Regions from separate parts of the Pseudoxanthomonas sp. UTMC 1351 genome, predicted to be linked through region 1. Evidence: riboswitches for the same ligand, from Rfam matches in the RefSeq annotation. Region 1 holds a riboswitch; each other region holds the start of a gene.
What was found. A riboswitch is a leader RNA that binds a small molecule or an ion and turns the genes downstream of it on or off. The one in region 1 is predicted to bind cobalamin.

Region 1 (6,707 bases):
GATGTCGTAGGAGCGGCGTCCCGCCGCGAACTCTTCCCGTCAGATCGCGATAGAAGCGAAGAGCGATTGAAGCCCTCCGTTCGCCATCTGGACGCGCTGCGGCGCGTTCTTGGCCGCGCGCGCTGAATGGCTATCGGGGCGCGGAGCGGCGTCCCGCCGCGAGCTCTTCCTGTCAGATTGCGATAGAAGCGAAGAGCGATTGAAGTCCTCCGTTCGCCATCTGGACGCGCTGCGGCGCGCTCTTGATCGCGCGCGCTGAATGGCTATCGGGGCGCGGAGCGGCGTCCCGCCGCGAGCTCTTCCTGTCAGATTGCGATAGAAGCGAAGAGCGATTGAAGCCCTCCGTTCGCCATCTGGACGCGCTGCGGCGCGTTCTTGGTCGCGCGCGCTGAATGGCTATCGGGGCGCGGAGCGGCGTCCCGCCGCGAGCTCTTCCTGTCAGATGCGATAGAAGCGAAGAGCTCGCGCCGAGACGGCGCTCCTACATGGTTCTATGGTTGAACCTAGAAGCCTTGATAGCACCCACTGCGACGCTCCGGCGGCACAATGGGCGCATGCGCAAGATCATCCACATCGACATGGACGCGTTCTACGCCTCGGTGGAGCAGCGCGACGATCCGTCGTTGCGCGGCAAGCCGGTGGTGGTGGCGTGGCGCGGGAGTCGTTCGGTGGTGTGCGCGGCCTCATATGAGGCGCGGAAGTTCGGCGTCCGTTCGGCCATGCCGGCCGTACGCGCTGAGCGGCTGTGTCCGCAGGCGGTGTTCGTGCCGCCGGATTTCAGCCGCTACAAGGCCGTGTCGCGGCATGTGCGGGAAATCTTTCTGCGCCATACCGACTTGGTGGAACCGCTGTCGCTGGACGAAGCGTACCTGGACGTCACCGAGCCAAAGTCCGAGCTACCCACCGCGACCGCCATCGCCGAAACCATCCGCACGCAAATCCGCGAAGAGACCTCGCTCACCGCATCGGCCGGCGTAGCACCCAACAAGTTCCTGGCCAAGATCGCCTCCGATTGGCGCAAGCCGGATGGTTTGTTCGTGGTCCGCCCGCATCAGGTGGAAGGCTTCCTCACCCCGTTGCCGGTCGGCTGCATTCCTGGCGTAGGCAAGGTGATGCTGGGCAAGCTGCAGGCGCTCGGCATCCAGACCGTTGGCGACCTGCGCGCGTTGCCGCGAGAGGAACTGGAGCAACGGTTCGGCAGTTTCGGCGGCAGCCTGTTCCGGCGCGCACGCGGTATCGATGAGCGGCCCGTGGAACCTAATCAACCGGTGCAGTCGATTTCCTCCGAAGACACGTTCGCACGCGACCTGCCGATCGGCGAGTTGGATGAGGCGATTCGACAACTGGCGGGAAAAACCTGGGAAGCCACGCGCAAGACCGAACGCGTAGGCCATACCGTGGTGCTTAAGTTGAAGACCGCGCATTTCCGCCTTCTCACCCGTAGCTTCACGCCTGACGTTCCACCCGCCTCGGTTGAGGAGTTCACTGCCATTGCGTTGTCGTTGCGTGACCGGGTGGATCTAGCGCCGGACACGCTTTATCGCTTGGTAGGTGTGGGACTGTCGGGATTCCGCGAGCGCGAAGAAGTGGTGGAGCAGGGCTCGTTGTTCGATGTGTTGTAGAGCGGACTAATTCCTTGTGGAAGTGGTGGTGGCATGCCACCACCGGTGGGTCGCGACGTTGATGTTTCCGGTCGCGACTCACGTCGCTCCCACAAGATCGTCCGCCCTTGTGTGGTTCGTCGCTTTTGTAGGAGCGGCGTCCCGCCGCGAGCTCTTCTCATCAGATCGCGATCAAAGCGAAGAGCTCGCGCCGAGACGGCGCTCCTACAGAGTTATCTACCGTCAAAAACCGCCGTCAATCCTGCGCCTGATACCTCAGGCTCAACCCATACTCGCGGCCGCGCTGGTAGTACCAGGCGACGGTTTCGTATTCGCGGTCGAACACATTGTTGGCGCGCGCCTGCAACGTCCACTCATCGTTGATCGCGTACTCCACCCGCAAGTCGAGCGTGCCGTAGCCCGCCAGGCGCATCTGGTTGGCGGCATCGTCGTAGCGGTGGCTGGCGCCGGCGAAGGTGGTGCCGATGCGGAAATCACCGAAGCGGCGATCAATATCGATGCGCCCGCTGTTGCGCGCGCGGCGAGCCAGCAGGTTGTCGTAGTTGAGGTTATCCGTGCCGGTGGGCGTGGTGCGCGTACGGTTGCGTGGATCCACGTGGCTCAGCTGGGCGGAGATTTCGAAGCCGGCGATCTGCGTATCGAAGGTGAATTCGGCACCGCGGATGCGTGCCTTGTCGATGTTGTTCGGCAGGAAGATGCTGGAGTCGTAGGACACCAGATCGTCCACGCGGTTCTCGAACACGTTGAACGTCCAGTTCCAGCTATCCGCGTACTGCGCGACGCCTACGTTCAAGCTCTTGGACGATTCCGGCTTCAGGTCAGGATTGCCGAAGAACGGGTAGTACAGATCATTGATCGTCGGCGCCTTGAAGCCGGTCCCGTAGCTGGCGGTCAACTTCAGGCCCTTGCCCAGCGACAAGCCATAACCCAGGCTGCCGGTGGCATGATCGCCAAACTGTTCGTTGTCGTCCTGGCGCAGGCTGGCCTGTAGTTGGTGCTTGCCAAATGTGCCCTGATACTCGACGAAGCCGGCCTTGTTGTCGCGGCTGGTGCCCGTGAATTCGGTGTCGCTCTTCACCACGTCGTCCTGCCAGTCCAGCCCGGCAGTCAGCAATTGCCCTTCCGCCAGACCGAAGTCGGCCTGCAACGACGCCATGTCGCGGCGTGTTTGGAAGACGCCCATGAACAGTTCGTCCAGATAGTCGTCCGAGTGATCCTTGTTGCGGCCCACCGACAGCACCACGTTCAACTTGTCCGAAGGCGCGTAGCGCAACTTGCCGCCGATCACTTGCTGCAGGGTTTCCGAACGATTGACGAAGCTGCCGTCGTACTCGTTCTCGCCGTCAGCGTTGAGGAAGCTGCCTTCCAAGGTCCATGCCTCATCGAAGCGCACGCCGCCGCGGACGTTCAACGAAACGTTGCGGTAACCATCGCGGTCGGGTTCGTCAGTGAAGCAGCCCTTGAAGAGCGTTCCGGAACCGCGGCAGGCGTTGATGCCGTCGGTCTTCTGATAAGCCGCATTGGCGCCCAACCAGGCGCGTTCGCCGCCATAGCTGAAACCGCCGCTGGCTTCGCGCAGGTTGTTGCTGCCGCCGCCAACGCGGAAGCTGCGCGACAAGCCCTTGCCGCCACGACGGGTGAAGATCTGGATCACACCGCCGATGGCTTCCGATCCATACAAGCTCGAGCGCGGGCCGCGCACGATTTCCACGCGTTCGATCTGGTCGATCGGCAGGTCCTGCAACGCGGGCAGGCCGGCGGTGGCGGAGCCCACACGGACGCCGTCGATCAGCACCAGCACATGGTCGGATTCGGTACCGCGCAGATTGAGCGTGGTGATCTTGCCCAGACCGCCCTGATTGGAGAAGCCGATACCGGCGCGGCCGCGCAGCAGTTCCGACAGCGATCGTGCCTGGCTGCGCTCGATCTCGGCACGGCCGATCACCTGGGCCGGCACCAGACTGTCTTTCACCGAGACTTCGGTGCGCGTGCCGGTGACGATCACTTCGTCCAGGTCGGTAGTGCTGTCGCCGCTTTGCGCAGCCGCAACAGCGGGAAGGCCCAGCGCGACGGCCAGAGAAAGGGTACGGAAAGCCGGAAACCGGAACGGCATGAATCAACTCCATCGCGCACAAGCGCATAGCGGAACGTGGAGTTGCAGCACAAAGGGAAACGAAGCGAACGGCGCGCACGCGGCGCACGGCACGCCGCGACGCCCTCCGCATCGCAACCAGTGAGCTCCAAGGCCGGTCTCCGGGCTCGCGAATGAGCGCTGACGCGCTCGACCTTGGCGCCTTCCCGTGCGTCGCACAGTGGCGGTTGCCTTGGTACGGTTCGCTTACCGTTGCGGGGGCAGCGCCGGAATTGCCTTTGTTGATTTGGAACGAATTCGGCTTGAAATTGCCGAATCGGTTTTTCCCCCCACCCTTGCCCTCCCCCGCTGCGCAAGGGAGGGAAAATGGAGGGCACTCTTGCGAGTGCCGCATCTATAAGGCTTCACCGGCTTCCCGTTTCAACCCGATGGCGAGATCCGCCAGCAGGTCACCTTGAAGCGCCGCGATTATAGGCGCAGACGCGCCCATGCGGGAAACAACCTGCCCGGCTCAGCGTGCTTGGCTCTACAAAGGCGCGGATGAACTCCTCCCACAGGATGGTCATGCCGACACTGCCGCTATGACAGGCTGACAGCCAACGTAATATCTTGGCTCAGTCGTCGCTGTCGCTACCGCCGCTGGGAGAATCGAACATGTCGAAGGACGGCGCGGCGCCTTCGTCATCATGAGAGCCCTGCGTCGTGGTCACCGGCGCGGCAGCGGGCCGTCCACGGGGGGGCGGCAGCAGCGCAGCGGCTGCGTCGTAGGCCACCAGCAACTCGCTGCGGCGGTTTTCCGGCAACTGCTGCCAATGGCAATCCAACAGCGCGCCTTCCAGCGCGTACAGCAGATTGAGGCTGGGGCGAAAGCCGGCGCGCTTGACGCGCATGAAGGCTTCCACCGATCCCACTGCGGCCAAATCTTCGCCGGTTCGCAGGCCCACCTGTCGCAGCCACGCGGCGGATTTAGGACCGATATTGCGCAGCTTGACGGTCATGTCAGCGATTCCAGAAATGCCTGGGCGATAGCTTCCAGGCCCCGCTGGTCGTCTTCGTCGAAGCGCCCAACGCGCGGACTGTCCAGATCGAACACGCCGATCAGGCGATCGTCCTTCACCAGCGGCACCACCAGTTCCGAACGCGACGCCGCATCGCAGGCAATGTGGCCGGGAAAGGCATCGACGTCTTCCACACGTTGGGTCTGGCGGGCACGCGCGGCGGCACCGCAGACGCCCTTGTCCAAGGCAATGCGCACGCAGGCCGGCAATCCCTGGAAGGGACCGACCACCAGCTCGTTGCCGTCGTAGAAGTAGAACCCCACCCAGTTCAGATCCGGCAGCGAGTGATACGCCAGCGCCGACAGATTGGCGGCGTTGGCGATGCGGTCGGTTTCACCGGCCACCAGCGCGCGCGCCTGGGCTAGCAGCTGCGCGTACTGTTCCGGCTTGCTGCCGGTCAAAGTCTGGTTGGCGAATGACATTGCTTGATTTTAGCCCTTTATGGATGGCCCGGCGGTGCGCGGTCTTATCATGACCAGATGCATAGGAAGAACAACGCAGTAATGGTGGGAATACGGACGCAAGCAGCCCTGGACGCACGGTTTTGCCCGCAGCAAGGTGAAAAGTGAATAGCGTCTTCGTCACCGGCACCGACACCGGTGCGGGCAAAACCATGGCGAGCACTGCTTTGCTGCACGCCATGCGTGCCCAAGGGCTACGCGCCGTAGGCATGAAGCCCGTCGCCAGCGGTTGCGATGCGACCACGGACGGTTGGCGCAACGAAGATGCCTTGGCCTTGCAGTCCGCCAGCGATCCCATACCGGCGTACGGCGACCTGAACCCTTACGCCTTACCGCAACCGCTGGCACCGGAGATCGCCGCGCGCGAAGCGGGTGTGGAGATCGCGCTGGAGCCGATCATCGCCGCCTTCGAACGGCTGCGTGCGCGGGCCGACGTGATCGTTGTGGAAGGCGTCGGCGGCTGGGCGGCACCGCTGACCGCGACGCTGGACCAAAGGCATTTGGTTGAGGCACTGGGGTTGCCGGTGGTGTTGGTGGTCGGCATGCGCCTGGGCTGCCTCAACCACGCGCGGCTCACCGCGCGCGCGGTGCAGGCGGATGGCGCAAAGCTGGTGGGTTGGATCGCGAACGAGATAGACCCGCAAATGGAGCGCCGCGACGAAAACTTCGCCTTGTTGAAAGCGCGAATGCCGGTGCCGTGCTGGGGTCGTCTTCCGTACGCGCGCGCGGCGGATTCACGCGTGCTGGCGCAGTACCTGGCACCGGTTATGTAGCGTGCGCTGTGCGCATGGTATGGATGCTGGGAGGAGTGCTTCCCTTCTCCCTCTGGGATAAAGGCATGCGGCTTACGACCCATAGGGTCGTGCATGCCTGAATGCCCTGCGTGCTACGCAGGGCCGGGGCGCGAAGCGAGGTGGCGCGCAGCGACGGATGAGGGAATGAGGTATCCGTTTGTAGCGAACGCCACTAGCGAGTCACTGCCATTCCCTCATCCGCCCTCCGGGCACCTTCTCCCAGTGGGAGAAGGGAAAGTCGCTGCAACACCCACGAATCTTTTTTCACCCAATAAAAAACCCGGCAGCGTGGGGGCTGCCGGGTCGGCCGCACGGAGGGAGGGGAGCCGTGCGTTAAACAGGTTTGCTGAAGCTGGGTATTGCGATTTGGCAGGGGAAAAGCTCGCGGCGGGACGCCGCTCCTACCTTCGGGACGCCGCCGGGGCGGCGCTCCTGCTTACTTGGCCTTGGCGGTCTTGGTCGCCTTGGCCACGGAAGCCTGGACGCTGTCGGTCACAGTCTCGATCTGCGACTTGGCCAGCTGACCCAGCGCTTCGCCGGTCTTCAGGCTTACGCCAAACACTTCCTGGCCGGCAGCGACGAGGCGCTCGGTGTTGTCCTTGGCGACCTGCAGGCCCTTCGGCCACAGGGTCTTGTAGGCTTCCAGGTCGTGGGTTTCGGCCAATTCGCTGAAGTAAGCG
Region 2 (6,707 bases), on a different contig from region 1:
GCAACGGGGCCGGGCCGACGACATCGACCACGCCTTCGATCGCCGCACCGCCGCCATCGCCGTTACCAATGCCGCGAGCGCCTTCGATCAGACGCAGCGTTGCCTCGCAGAGATCATCCAGATGCACGGGCTGAATAGGCTGTCTTCCACTGCCGGGCAGCGGGGTCAGTGGCAGCGCCGCCAAAAGCATGAACCAACGGCTGCTGGCGCCATTGGGTGCGAACACCAGCGAAGGCCGCAGCACCACGGAACTGATCGGCAGCGCCGCCAATGCAGCATCGGCGCGCCCCTTGGAAGAAAAGTATGCGAACGGCGATTGCGGATCCGCACCCAGCGCCGAGATCTGCACGATGCGGCGAACGCCCGCTGCAACGGCGGCTTCGAACAAGGCGACGGGTGCTTTCACATGCAGTGCATCGAAAGTTTGATTTCCTTGTTCGCGGAAGATGCCGACTGCATTGACCACCACGTCGATGCCTTTCAAACGCTGCCGCCAGGCTTCGGCCGTGGTCTGTCGTGCATAGTCGGCATGAACTGTCGGCAGGCCGTCAAAGCGTGCGGCGGTCGTCGCTTCAAGCTTGCCTTCGTTGCGCACGCCCAGGACCACCGCATGTCCCGCCTCCACCAGCCGCCGGACCAACGACCTGCCAATCAGCCCGCTGGCGCCGATCACCAGGATGCGCATCGGCTGTCTCCCATCGCGGGTTGGCGGACGGTGCTGCGGCGTGCGTGCATCTCGGGATCGTTGGCGAGCGTATTGTCCACGGCGGTTATCTCCTGGCTAAGCCATCGCCGGACCGGTGCGGCCAGCAGCGGCACCAACGCGACCAGCCACTGGATCTGGGGCGAGCCGGCGAAGCATAAGCACCGCCCTTCGCTGAACCATACCGCTGCCGGTTACACGATTCATCACGCCATGTCGGTTTTCTGGGCGTGTTGGTATGAACTTGCGACGGGCAGAAATCAGCCGGCACCGATGCTGGCGAGCAAAGCGGCCGCGACAGCCGCCATTGCCTACGTGGTGGACTACTACGTCGTTCCTCCGCGGCTGAATCCTGGCTTCGACCGGCATCTCTCGGCGCGCGGAATGCTGCTGACGTATACCGCCTTCGCCGCTGGGTTGTGGGCGGCAAGCCTGGCGCGGCAACGACGCGCTGGACGGTTCACCATGCATGGCGAAGCCTCCGTCCACGCGCCGACCAGGCGGCGCGGAATTCCAGCAGTGCCGGCAGAACGCACAGCAGCAGCGCCGGTGCCAGCACCCACATCCAAACCGCGGGCGAGAAAGGCGGCTGCCGCGCCGCGAGCGTCCACCCGCGCTGCCAGGCCGTCGACCACTCCGACCCCAACAGGATCCCGAAAGCGATGATGGGCGCCATATCCAAGATGCTGTGCACGTGCTGTTCGACCGGGGAAATGACGCGGCGACCAAAGGCCCGCCGTGTGTCTACATAACCGAACACCGCGTGCACGGTCACGAGCAACAGTTCGATCGACAGCAACAACAAGCTTGGCGTCAATGCCAACCACAGCACCAAACCGGAGCCGATGACGGCCAGTTGCAGCAGATGCATCCACGATTCCGCAAGTCCTGAGGTATGCGGAAGATCGGTGCGCCGATGACACAGGAAATCGGCCGCGCCAGCGAGCAGCCACAGCAGATAGCCGCCGTAAATCAGCATGGGTGGCGAAGCTTCGATCACCGCGTCGATCACGAAGCGATGGCGGCGTCTTCCAGTTCGAACGATGCCAACGGCGCCTCCGCCGGCCCGTTGAGCACCTTTCCACTGACCGCATCGAAGCGCGAGCCGTGGCAGGGACAGTCCCACGACTTTTCCGCGGTACTCCAGCGCACGGCGCAGCCCAGGTGCGTGCAGCGCGCGGAATAGGCATGCAGCACGCCATCGCCATCGCGATAGACCGCCACGCGGTGGAAGCCACGCCGAATCACCGCGCCACTGCCCAGCGCCAATTCATCCAGCCGCTGCTGGTCGCCCGGCGCGATCCAATCACGATACTGCAGCACCACGTTGGCGTTTTCGCGCATCCATTCGCCAGCGCTCTTCACGATCTTGCGGCGCGGGTCGTACAGCTCGGTCCAAGGACTTTCGCGGCCTTGAATCAAGTCGCTGATCAACAATCCCGCGATGGTGCCGTGGGTGATGCCATTGCCGGAATCGCCAGTGGCGACATACACATTGTCCATGCCTCCTGCGTCCCGTCCGATAAACGCCAGGCCGTCGGCAGGTTCGATGATCTGGCCTGACCAGGCATGGGTGAATTCGGCGACGGCGGGGAAGCGCTCGCGCGTCCATTCCTGCAGGCGGACGTAAGCGGTTGGGTCGTCTTCCTGGCCGGTCTTGTGGTCTTCACCGCCGACGATGACCATCACCTCATTCGGGTCATCGCCACGGTCGTGCACGCGCACGTAGTGATAAGGGTCGCCGTCATCCCATATCAACGCATCGGGCACGGCGCCTCGCGGCGCGCGCCCAGCCACCACGTAGGTTCGGTACGCCGCCTGCTTGGTATGCAGGGAAACCGTTTCATGGAAGGGCACATTGGTGGCGACTACAACGGCGGCCGCGGTCAACTGCCCGCCGGTACCCAGGCCTAGCGTTGGCGAAGCACCGCCATTCACTTCGGTGACATGAGCGCGATGGAACCGCACACCACCCGCTTGCGCAGTTTCCGCCAGCGTCAGCAAATAGCCGCCGATATCGACGCGAGCCTGGTCTTCGAATCGTAGGATCGGGCCGAAACCCGGCAGTTCCGGCAGTCCGTCTTCCAAATAGTCGACGCGTAAACCGGCGCGGCGCGCGGCGCGCAGTTCCTGCTGCAGCGGCTTGCAGCTGCCGTCATGCGAGAACAGATAACCGGGCACTCTCTGGAACCGGCAATCGCGCAGCGCCGATGCCGCGATGTCTTCGATCCAATCGATCGCCGCGACGTGACTGGCCGCCGCCAGCCGCGCACCGGCTTCGCTATGCCAACGTGCCAGTTGGTAGAAGCGATCGTCCAGTGCCGACGCCAAGTGCGCCGTCGTACGGAGTGTTTCGCCTTCGCCCAGCCCTTGGCGGTCTATCACCGTGACCTGTCTTTCTTCACGCGCCAGGCACACCGCGGTGCTCAGCCCGGCGATGCCCGCTCCGATAATCACCACGTCCTGTTGCCCCACGGGCGGTGTGTCCACAAAGTGCGCCTCCGTGAATCCAGTCAACGAACCCCAGACAGGAAGCGTGCGCGCCGTCGTCATCGTTGTTACCTCCCAGGCGAACGCCATCACTGTTTTCCGAAGGCGTGTGCTTATCGATGTGTTGGCAGCGCCACAGTGCGCAACGCGGCGTGGAAGAGAAGTGAATGCCGAAGACGGTGCTGGTCGCCACGGATGGCTACTGCGAAATTCGTTCTATGCAAATTCTTTCGTAGGAGCGGCGTCCCGCCGCTCCTACAAAAGGATGAACCAACACCAGCACATCAAGCGCTTGACGCCGGCGTGCAGGCGGCGTAGCTTGCGCCTGTCGAGGCTTCCATCTCTTCATCAGGATGTAGAGATGGAATTAAAAGGGAAGCCGGTGCGGGCCTGCAAGGTCCAATTCCGGCGCTGCCCCGCAGCGGTATTTGGAAACGAACTTCGCCAATTGCACTGGTCTTCGCGGATCGGGAAGCGGCGAACAGTAGGTCCGCGTTTCGCACCAGCGCAACGCGCCGTCCATGAGCCCGAAGACCTGCCCCGACCGGAGGATCCAACGATCTTCCGTTTGACCTGGAACTTCCGAGGGGAAGCACCGGGAACGCCCGCGTGCAACTGTCCGCTGGCGATTCCCTGTGCGTTGCCGAAGCGGTTCCGGTTCGCCCGCGGGGGCGAAGGTCGTTGCGCGGTGATTCGGTCAGCGCGCCGTTCCTTCGTTCCTCATCCGAAAAACGCATGAGGAAACGCACCATGACCCAAGTGACCACGCTCGGCTTTCCGCGCATCGGCGGCAAGCGAGAACTGAAACGCGCACTGGAAGCCTACTGGCAAGACGATACGCAAGACCAGGCACTGCTGGATACCGCGCGCCAGCTGCGGCAGCGCCACTGGAGCCTGCAGCAGCTGGCGGGCGCGGACACCGTGCCCTGCAACGATTTTTCGCTGTACGACCACGTGTTGGACACCGCGTTCCTGTTCGACGCCATTCCCGACGCCTATCGCGCATTGGCCGATGCCGATCCGTTGGCGGGCTATTTCGCGCTCGCACGCGGCAGGCAAAAGGACGGTGTCGATCTGCGGGCACTGGAGATGACCAAGTGGTTCGACACCAACTATCACTACCTGGTGCCGGAACTGCACGCGCAGCAGACCTTCCGCCTGCGCGGCGAAAAACCCATCGCCGAGTTCTTGGAAGCTGTTGCGCAAGGCCATCGCGCTCGACCGGTGCTGCTGGGTCCGGTGAGCTTTCTGCGGTTGTCCAAGACCGTGGATGGCAGCGATCCGCTGGCACTGCTGGACAGGCTGTTGCCCGTGTACGCCGAGCTGCTGGCCAAGTTGAAGCGCGCCGGTGCCGAGTGGGTGCAGATCGACGAGCCTTGCCTGGTGCTGGATCTGAGCGTCGCCGAGCAGGCCGCGTATCGCACGGCTTATGCGGCGCTGGCTGGTGTTGGGCGGCCGCAACTGCTGCTGGCCACCTACTTCGGCAAGCTGGCGGACAATCTCTCTCTGACCGCAACGCTTCCCGTCGACGGCCTGCACATCGACCTGGTGCGCGGCCTGGATCAGCTGGACGACGTATTGAAAGCGCTGCCAAAGGGACGCGTGCTGTCGGCGGGATTGGTCGACGGCCGCAATATCTGGCGCGCCAACCTGGAGAACGCGCTGATCCTGGCGAAGTACGCGCAAGGCCATGTCGGAGAAGATCGCCTGTGGCTGGCGCCTTCGTGCTCGTTGTTGCACGTCCCGATCGACGCCAGCGGCGAAACCGGGTTGGATGCCGAACTGCGCGACTGGCTCGCGTTCGCACGGCAGAAGCTGGAAGAACTACGTACACTTGCCGACGCTCTGGACGGTGTGGTGGGCGCTGACGCGGCGCTGGCGCTGGCGCGTGAACGCCAGGAACGGCGCCGGCGTTCGCCACGCGTACATCGCCCCGAGGTGGCGGCGCGCTTGGCCGGATTGGACCGCGATGCATCCCGGCGTGCATCGCCTCACGACGTACGCCGCGCGCGGCAGGACGCATGGTTGAAGTTGCCGGCTTATCCGACCACGACGATAGGCTCATTCCCGCAGACGCCGGAGATCCGGCAGGCGCGTGCGCAGAACAAAGCGGGAAAGCTGTCGGATGGGGACTATGACGCCTTCATTGCCACCGAAATCGCCCGCTGCATCCAGGTGCAAGAAGAGATCGGTCTGGACGTGCTGGTCCACGGCGAATTCGAACGCAATGACATGGTGGAATACTTCGGCGAGCAGCTCGATGGCTTCGCTTTCACCCGCAACGGCTGGGTGCAGAGCTACGGCTCGCGCTGCGTCAAGCCGCCGATCATCTACGGCGACGTGCAGCGCCCGGCTTCCATGACGGTGCGTTGGACGCAGCATGCACAATCGCTGACCAGCCGGCCGATGAAGGGCATGCTGACCGGTCCGGTGACCGTGCTGCAATGGTCATTCGTCCGCGACGATCAAGCGCGTGCCAACACCTGCCGGCAGATCGCGCTGGCATTGCGCGATGAAGTGAACGACCTGGAGGCCGCGGGTATCGGCGTCATCCAGATCGATGAACCGGCACTGCGTGAGGGCCTGCCGCTGCGGCGCGGAGATTGGTCCGCCTATCTGGCGTGGGCGGTGGAATGCTTCCGCATCACCGCGTCGGGCGTGGCCGACGGAACCCAGATCCACACGCATATGTGCTATTCGGAATTCAACGACATCATCGAAGCCGTGGCCGCGATGGACGCCGACGTCATCTCCATCGAGACCTCGCGCTCGCGCATGGAGTTGCTGGAGGCGTTCGTGAAATTCCGTTACCCGAACCAGATCGGTCCCGGCGTCTACGACATCCATTCGCCCAGGATTCCCGATGACGGCGAAATGCGCGCGCTGCTGCAGAAGGCCCGCGAAGTGCTGGCGCCGGAGCAGATATGGGTGAACCCCGATTGCGGCCTGAAAACCCGCGGCTGGCCGGAAACCGAAGCCGCGCTGGTGGCGATGGTATCGGCGGCCAAGGCAATGCGGGCCGCCTAGGCAAGCCAACCTTTCTGTGGGAGCGACGTAAGTCGCGACGGAAGCATCCGGATGCTTCCGTCGCGACTTACGTCGCTCCCACAAGGACATGCCTCTAGTCAGCCGGAGGCGATAGGACAAAAGAACATACAGCCATACACTCAAAACGCGTGATCGAAGCCGACCTCGCCTTCCACGCCCACCTGGTACGCGGACACGCGGCGTTCGAAGAAGTTGGTCAGCTCCTGCACGTCCTGCAGGTCCATGAAAGGGAATGGATTGGTCGCGCCGAAATGCTTGGCGAAGCCCAGCTGCGCCAGGCGCTGGTCGGCGCAGTACTCCAGGTACTGGCGCATGTCCTTCAACGACAGGCCGGCGACGCCGCCCGACAGTGTGTCTTCGGCGAAGGCGGTTTCGCATTCCACCGCTTCGGTCAGCATCTGCACCACCTGCGCCTTGAACTCGTCGTCCACCAGATCGGGCTCTTCCTCGCGCGCGGTGCGGATGA
Region 3 (6,707 bases), on a different contig from region 1:
GCCCAACGCGCCGAAGGTCAAACCGGTGCCCAGTTGGTCGTTGGCGGTCTTGGCTTCCGGCGATGCGCCTCCGGTCACGTTGTAAGTCAGTGTGTACGTGATGGTGTCGCCCACTTCCACCGATGCGCCGTTGGCCGGGTTGGCCGACTTGGCGACACTGACCGCAGACAGAGGATGTGTGGTGGTGCAGCCGCTCGGCGTTGTGCAGGTCACGCCGCTCACCGTGTTGGAAACGCTGCTGGCGGCGCTGCTATCGACCGTTGCCGTGTACTGAACGGTGTAGGTGCCTTCCGGTGCGTCCGCTTCCAGCGTGCACGCCATTGGCGAACTGCCGGTGCAGCTCAACAGGTTGGGATGGCTGATGGTGCCCAACGCGCCGAAGGTCAGGCCGGCGCCGAGTTGGTCGTTCGCCGTCTTCACTTCTTTGGAATTGCCGCCGGCGACGGTGTAAGTCAGCGTATAGGTAATGGTGTCGCCGACCTCCACCGATGCGCCCGTGGCGGGACTCGCCGACTTGGCCACCGTCACCGACGAAATCAGATGGCTGGTGCCGCACGGCGTACCCACCGCGGCGCAGTCGTTCAGTGTATTGCTCACCGAACCGTTCGCACCGGCGGCTACGGTGGCCGTGTACACCACGTTATAGGTGCCTGGCAGCGCTCCGGTGGGCAGAGAACAGGTCAACGCCTGGCCGGCGACGGCGCAGCTGCTACCGAATTCCGGCGCTTGGCTAGTAATGGAACCGAAAGTCAGACCCGATCCCAGCGTGTCTTGCAGCTGCTCCACCTGGGTGGTGGCCGAGCCGGCCACGGTGAGCGCCAGTGTGTAGGTGATGGCGTCGCCGACTTCCACCGATGCGCCGGACGCGGGATTACTGGTCTTCGCGCGCGTAACGACCGCTGGCGCAATGGGGTGCTGGGTATTGCATGGATTGCAGACGGGGTCTGGATCGCCGCCACCGGCAATCACCACTTGGTTACTTACCGTGCCGGTAGCGCCGGCAGCAACGGCAACGGTGTAGCTGACGTCATAGGTGCCTGCTGGCGTGTCGGACGGCAACGCACAGGTCAGCGTTTGTCCCGAGACAGCGCAACTGCCGGCGAACGCCGGGGCTTGCGAAACGATCGTTCCGAATGCCAGGCCTGTGCTTATCGTGTCCGTCAGTTGGAAATCAGCAGTGGTGGAACCATCCGCTACGACCGTGCTTACTGTGTAAGTAATGGTGTCGCCCGGGTTAACCGTAGCGTCGGTAACCGGGTCCGCTACTTTGGATGTGGTGATGGTCGGCAGCGGCGTGACTGTGACGACCGCATTGTCGGTGCGTTCGCAGTTCGGGTTGGTGGCCGCATCGGTACATGGCACGCCCGATGGATTGGCGATGCGGGCCACGTTGTCGACCGAGGTCTGCGCGAAAGCCGCGGGCGCCCAGAGCAGCCACAGCGTCAAACACAATAGAAAGCCAGGTAGATTGGCGAGTATGTTTCGGGAATTCACGCAGCTGAACGTCGCGCGTGAATTCGACGTGCTACTCGTGTTGATTGCCTGCTTCATTCAGCTGCCCATCCTGGCTTTTTGACTTTGTTGAACACGCAGAGCCCCGCCGCGAGTCATCGCGCTTCAACTTTGAGACGGCGGTAGGATTCTTGAAATCCGAGAGGGCAAGCACACGGCTTTCCCCTTGTGCTTACATCTCTTTCACCACAAGCTAACAACCAGTAGTTGGGATTACACGCTCAGAAAATCTCGGAAGACTCTCATTCATGTATTCGCGTTTACTCGGAAGAGAAACGAGAGGCGGGCGATTCGACACGTGCGTACGTATCGATCCACAGGGGAAAGTGTTTTGAGAAGGGTCAAATTGCAGGACACGTGCGGCAGCGGAACGCACGGCCTCATCAGAGGTCATGTGCGCGACAAAGGCGATGGCGCAGCCCCGCGGTTCGGCCAGGCGCGGCGAACGCAACGGGAAGACAACGCAACGGTTCACCAGCAGAGCATCCTGGTGGTCGAAGACCACGAAGAGATGCGGGACCAGATCCTGATTCCTGGGTTGCGCGATTGCGGCTTCAGGAACGTGGTGGGCGTGGGAAGCGCCAAGGAGACGTATCGCGCTGTCCTTACCCAGCGCTTTTCACTGTTCCTGGTGGACATCGGCTTGCCCGACGAAAGCGGCTTCACGCTGAGCCGGAATCTGCGCGAAGCGACCGATGCGGGCATCGTGGTGCTGACTGGCGGCGGGCACACCAAGGCGCAGTACGTTCAAGGACTGGACGACGGTGCGGATGCTTATTTGCTCAAGCCGGTCGACATGGAACTGCTGGCGGCCACGCTTCGCAGTGTGCTGCGAAGGCAGATGGCTTCCCATGCGCCGCAGGCCGCGGTCGAGTCCGCACGGGCATGGCGCCTGGATCCGGAAGGCTGGGCATTGATATCGCCCGGCGGCGCGCGGATCCACATCACCGGCAACGAACGCATCCTGATCGAGCCGCTTATTGCCCGCCCGGGTAACGTTATATCCAGGGAAGAGCTCATCGCCCGCTTCACCCACAACATCTACGACTTCGATCCGCACCGGTTGGAAGTGATTGTCCACCGCCTGCGTCAGAAGGCCAGCAAGTTATCGGGGGAGGATTTCCCCCTGCGCGCGGTGCGTGGCACGGGGTATGTGCTGACTTCGGGTTAGTTTTCGCGGTGGGTGCGACGTTTTGACCGGTTGATCGTGATCCATCCGCCTCATACCTGTAGGAGCGGCGTCCCGTCGCGAGCTTTTCCGTCAGATCGCGACAAAAGCGAAGAGCTCGCGCCGAGACGGCGCTCCTACAGGATCAAGGGAAAGGGCATTTGCCTTTGTAGGAGCGGCGTCCCGCCGCGAGCTCTTCCCGTCAGATCGCGATAAGAACGAAGAGCGATCGAAGCCCGCCGTTCGCCATCCGGACGCGCTGCGGCGCGTTCTTGATCGTGTTCACTGCGCGACTATCAGGGCGCGAAGCGGCGTCCCGCCGCGAGCCCTTTGGCTTCTTATTTCGGGTTATGACACGCGTCGTCTAGGCGGCAACTCACCCGTGAAACCACCACAGCCAACAACACATAGGTTCCACACTACATTTGGTGTTGACTGATAGGTGACACCCCACTATGTTGTGCCCGTCGGTTCCAGCGGCCACACCGCTGGATGAAAAGGGAAGCCGGTACGGCTCTGAAAGAGCCAATTCCGGCACTGCCCCGCAGCGGTATGTGGAAACGAACTCGCCATTGGCACTGAGGCACGGACCTTGGGAAGCGGCGGGCTAGGAGGAAAGCAGAGGCTTTCCGCGTCCACGAGTCCGAAGACCTGCCGACAGCCGCGCGAAGCACACCGCGCGGTGCCGGCCGCGGAATCTCCGGGGGGAGATGGCTGGTGAAGCAGGCCAGCTGCGGAATCTCCGCTGTCGCTGACCTTGCGACGCCGCTTTCCCATCCTGCTGATCCACCGGCCCTGCGCTGCCTGCGAGGGACGGGCCGCTGCGTGCATCGCATGGAGGAAAACCCGTGAATCAGACCCTGTCCCAGACCGATGCGGCCACCGTGGCGGTCGCCGCTGGCGAACACCCGTCCGCCAATAATGACGCCGTCAACAGTACATTCCTGCTGACGCCGCCGCCCACCGCTACCGCGATGAGCGTGACCAAGCGCAACGGCAGCCGCGAACCGGTGGACTTGAACAAGATCGTCCGCGCGGTGCAGCGCAACTGCGAAGGGCTGCACGCCATCGACCCGATGCGCGTCGCCACGCGCACCATTTCCGGTCTGTACGACGGCGCCAGCACGCGCGAACTGGACGAGTTGTCCATCCGTACCGCCGCGCTGCTGACCGCCGAGGAACCCGAATACAGCCGCCTGGCCGCGCGCCTGCTGGCGGGCTACATCACCAAGGAAGTGACGGGACAGGAAATCCATGCGTTCTCGCAGTCGATCACGCGCGGCCATGAGGTCGGACTGATCAACGAGCGCCTGCTCGGATTCGTGCAGACCAATGCACGCAAGCTCAACGATGCGCTGGACGCATCGCTAGATCTGCAGTTCGATTACTTCGGGCTGCGTACGCTGTACGACCGCTACCTGTTGCGCCACCCGCACACACGCAAGGTCATCGAGACGCCGCAGCAGTTCTTCCTGCGCATCGCCTGCGCCTTGAGCGAAGACGTACCCGAGGCTCTGGCGTTGTATCGGCGCATGGGCAACCTGGACTACTTGCCCAGTTCGCCGACGCTATTCAACTCCGGCACCACGCACGAGCAACTGTCGAGTTGCTTCCTGCTGGATTCGCCGCAGGACTCGCTGGAATCCATCTATCAGAAGTACGGCGACATCGCGCAGCTGTCGAAGTTCAGCGGCGGCATCGGCGTCAGCTATACGCGGGTGCGTTCGCGCGGCTCGCTGATCAAATCCACTAACGGCCATTCCAACGGCATCGTGCCGTGGCTGAAGACGCTGGATTCCTCGGTGGCGGCGGTGAACCAGGGCGGCAAGCGCAAGGGTGCGGCCTGCGTGTACCTGGAACCCTGGCACGCCGATGTCGAAGAGTTCCTGGAGCTGCGTGAGAACACCGGCGACGAAGCGCGCCGCACTCACAACCTCAATCTGGCCAATTGGGTGCCGGACCTGTTCATGAAACGAGTGGAAGCCGACGCCGACTGGTCGCTGTTCGATCCGCGCGTGGTGCCGGAGTTCACCGATCTGTATGGCGACGCATTCGAGCGCGCCTACGAACAAGCCGAAGCCCAGGGCAAGGCGGTCAAGTCGATCAAGGCGCGCGAGCTCTACGGCCGGATGATGCGCACGCTGGCGCAAACCGGCAACGGCTGGATGACGTTCAAGGACAAGTGCAACCGCGCCAGCAACCAGACGCTGCGCGCCGGCAACGTGATCCATCTGTCCAACCTGTGCACCGAAATCCTGGAAGTGACCTCGGCCGAAGAGACGGCGGTCTGCAATCTGGGTTCCATCAATCTTGGCCGGCATTTCGACAGCGATGCGGACAGTGGCCGTGGCTATTTCGATTTCGACAAGCTGGCCGAAACCGTTCGCTTGGCGGTTCGCCAGTTGGATCGCGTGATCGATCTGAATTTCTACCCCATCGAATCCGCGCGCCGCGGCAATCTGCGCTGGCGCCCGGTCGGTTTGGGCGTGATGGGATTGCAGGATGTGTTCTTCAAGCTGCGGCTGTCTTTCGACAGCGATGAAGCGCGCGCGTTGTCGGCGAAGATCGCCGAGACCATTTACTTGCATGCACTGGAAACCTCGGTGGAGCTGGCGCAGGAACGCGGCAAGCACCCGTCCTTCGGCGATACGCGTGCGGTCGATGGCGAACTGCAGTTCGATGCCTGGGGCGTGAAGCCGGAAAACCAGGAGCGCTGGGACGCGTTGCGTGAGCGGATCAAACAACATGGCCTGCGCAATTCCTTGCTGATCGCCATTGCGCCGACCGCCACCATCGCGTCGATCGCGGGCTGCTACGAATGCGTGGAGCCGCAGGTCAGCAACCTGTTCAAGCGCGAAACCCTGTCCGGCGATTTCCTGCAGATCAACCGCTACCTGGTGGAAGAACTGAAGAAGCTGGGCCAGTGGACACCGGAAGTCCGCGATGCCATCAAACAGGCCGAAGGTTCCATTCAAGGCATCGCGCAGATCCCGGAAGCGTTGCGCCATATCTATCGGACCACCTGGGAAGTCCCCATGCGCTCGCTGATCGACATGGCCGCCGACCGCGGCGCCTTTATCGATCAGTCGGCATCACTGAATCTTTTCATGGAAAGCCCGAACATCGGCGCGATGTCGTCCATGTACATGTACGCGTGGAAGAAAGGCATCAAGACCACGTACTACCTGCGCTCGCGTCCGGCCACCAAGATCGCCAAGACCACGGTGGGCCAAGCCTCGGCGGTAGCGCCGCCGCCGGAATACACCCCGTCGGAAGCCATCGCCTGTTCGCTGGAGAATCCGGAAGCGTGCGAGGCCTGCCAATGAGTTGAATGTCTCGGAGGTTGTGATGAAGCGGTACCGTCACGAGGGAGACGACACCGGCGTGGAGGCTTATCGGACCACGCCGACATCCATATTCGTGAAGTTCCGCGACTCAGATCGAGTTTACGAGTACAGCAACGCGAGTGCCGGCACCGCCAACGTGGCCAAGATGAAACGCTTGGCGGCCGCGGGGAAAGGCTTGAGTACGTTCATTACCCGTCATGTTCGTGATCGTTACGTGCGTTGACTGGCGCACGCTAGTTGGAAAAGAACAGAACCATCGGAGACGCAGGGACGCGTCAGACCAAACGGCATAAGCCCCTCTCCCTCCGGGAGAGGGGTTGGGGTGAGGGTACGGCGGAGTGACGATCGTTCACCGCCATTGCCCTCGCCACACCCTCATCCGCCCCTGCGGGGCACCCCGTATCGAGTACGGGGCAGGCTCTTCTCCCTGAAGGAGAAGGAAACAACGAGAACCTTGCATCCATGTCCACCCAACCCCGCCAACTGCTCCTCGACCCCGGTTTCGAACTGACGCTGCGCCCCATGCGCTACCCGCAGTTCTACGAGATGTACCGCAATGCCATCCGCAACACCTGGACCGTGGAGGAAGTGGACTTCGCGCTGGACACCAACGATCTGAAGCACAAGTTCGGTCCCGCCGAACGGCATCTGATCGAACGGTTGATCGCGTTCTTTGCCAC

Region 2: another riboswitch for cobalamin. It lies ahead of metE (5-methyltetrahydropteroyltriglutamate--homocysteine S-methyltransferase); the one in region 1 lies ahead of btuB (TonB-dependent vitamin B12 receptor).
Region 3: another riboswitch for cobalamin. It lies ahead of AB6O04_RS06575 (ribonucleoside-diphosphate reductase subunit alpha); the one in region 1 lies ahead of btuB (TonB-dependent vitamin B12 receptor).

What each region holds. Positions count from the first base shown of each region.
Region 1 is NZ_JAVGJT010000014.1:125,084-131,790, forward strand. Features, by position in the region: gene dinB (DNA polymerase IV) at 555-1,622, shown strand; gene btuB (TonB-dependent vitamin B12 receptor) at 1,858-3,735, opposite strand; cobalamin riboswitch at 3,849-4,186, opposite strand; gene AB6O04_RS11670 (TfoX/Sxy family protein) at 4,329-4,712, opposite strand; gene AB6O04_RS11675 (GAF domain-containing protein) at 4,709-5,194, opposite strand; gene bioD (dethiobiotin synthase) at 5,338-6,006, shown strand; gene AB6O04_RS11685 (phasin family protein) at 6,464-6,707, opposite strand, start outside.
Region 2 is NZ_JAVGJT010000008.1:131,028-137,734, forward strand. Features, by position in the region: gene AB6O04_RS06545 (SDR family oxidoreductase) at 1-685, opposite strand, end outside; gene AB6O04_RS06550 (hypothetical protein) at 1,164-1,715, opposite strand; gene AB6O04_RS06555 (FAD-dependent oxidoreductase) at 1,712-3,283, opposite strand; cobalamin riboswitch at 3,508-3,751, shown strand; gene metE (5-methyltetrahydropteroyltriglutamate--homocysteine S-methyltransferase) at 3,944-6,220, shown strand; gene AB6O04_RS06565 (ribonucleotide-diphosphate reductase subunit beta) at 6,361-6,707, opposite strand, start outside.
Region 3 is NZ_JAVGJT010000008.1:138,190-144,896, reverse strand. Features, by position in the region: gene AB6O04_RS06585 (isopeptide-forming domain-containing fimbrial protein) at 1-1,494, opposite strand, end outside; gene AB6O04_RS06580 (response regulator transcription factor) at 1,907-2,683, shown strand; cobalamin riboswitch at 3,132-3,354, shown strand; gene AB6O04_RS06575 (ribonucleoside-diphosphate reductase subunit alpha) at 3,655-6,006, shown strand; gene AB6O04_RS06570 (hypothetical protein) at 6,029-6,250, shown strand; gene AB6O04_RS06565 (ribonucleotide-diphosphate reductase subunit beta) at 6,490-6,707, shown strand, end outside.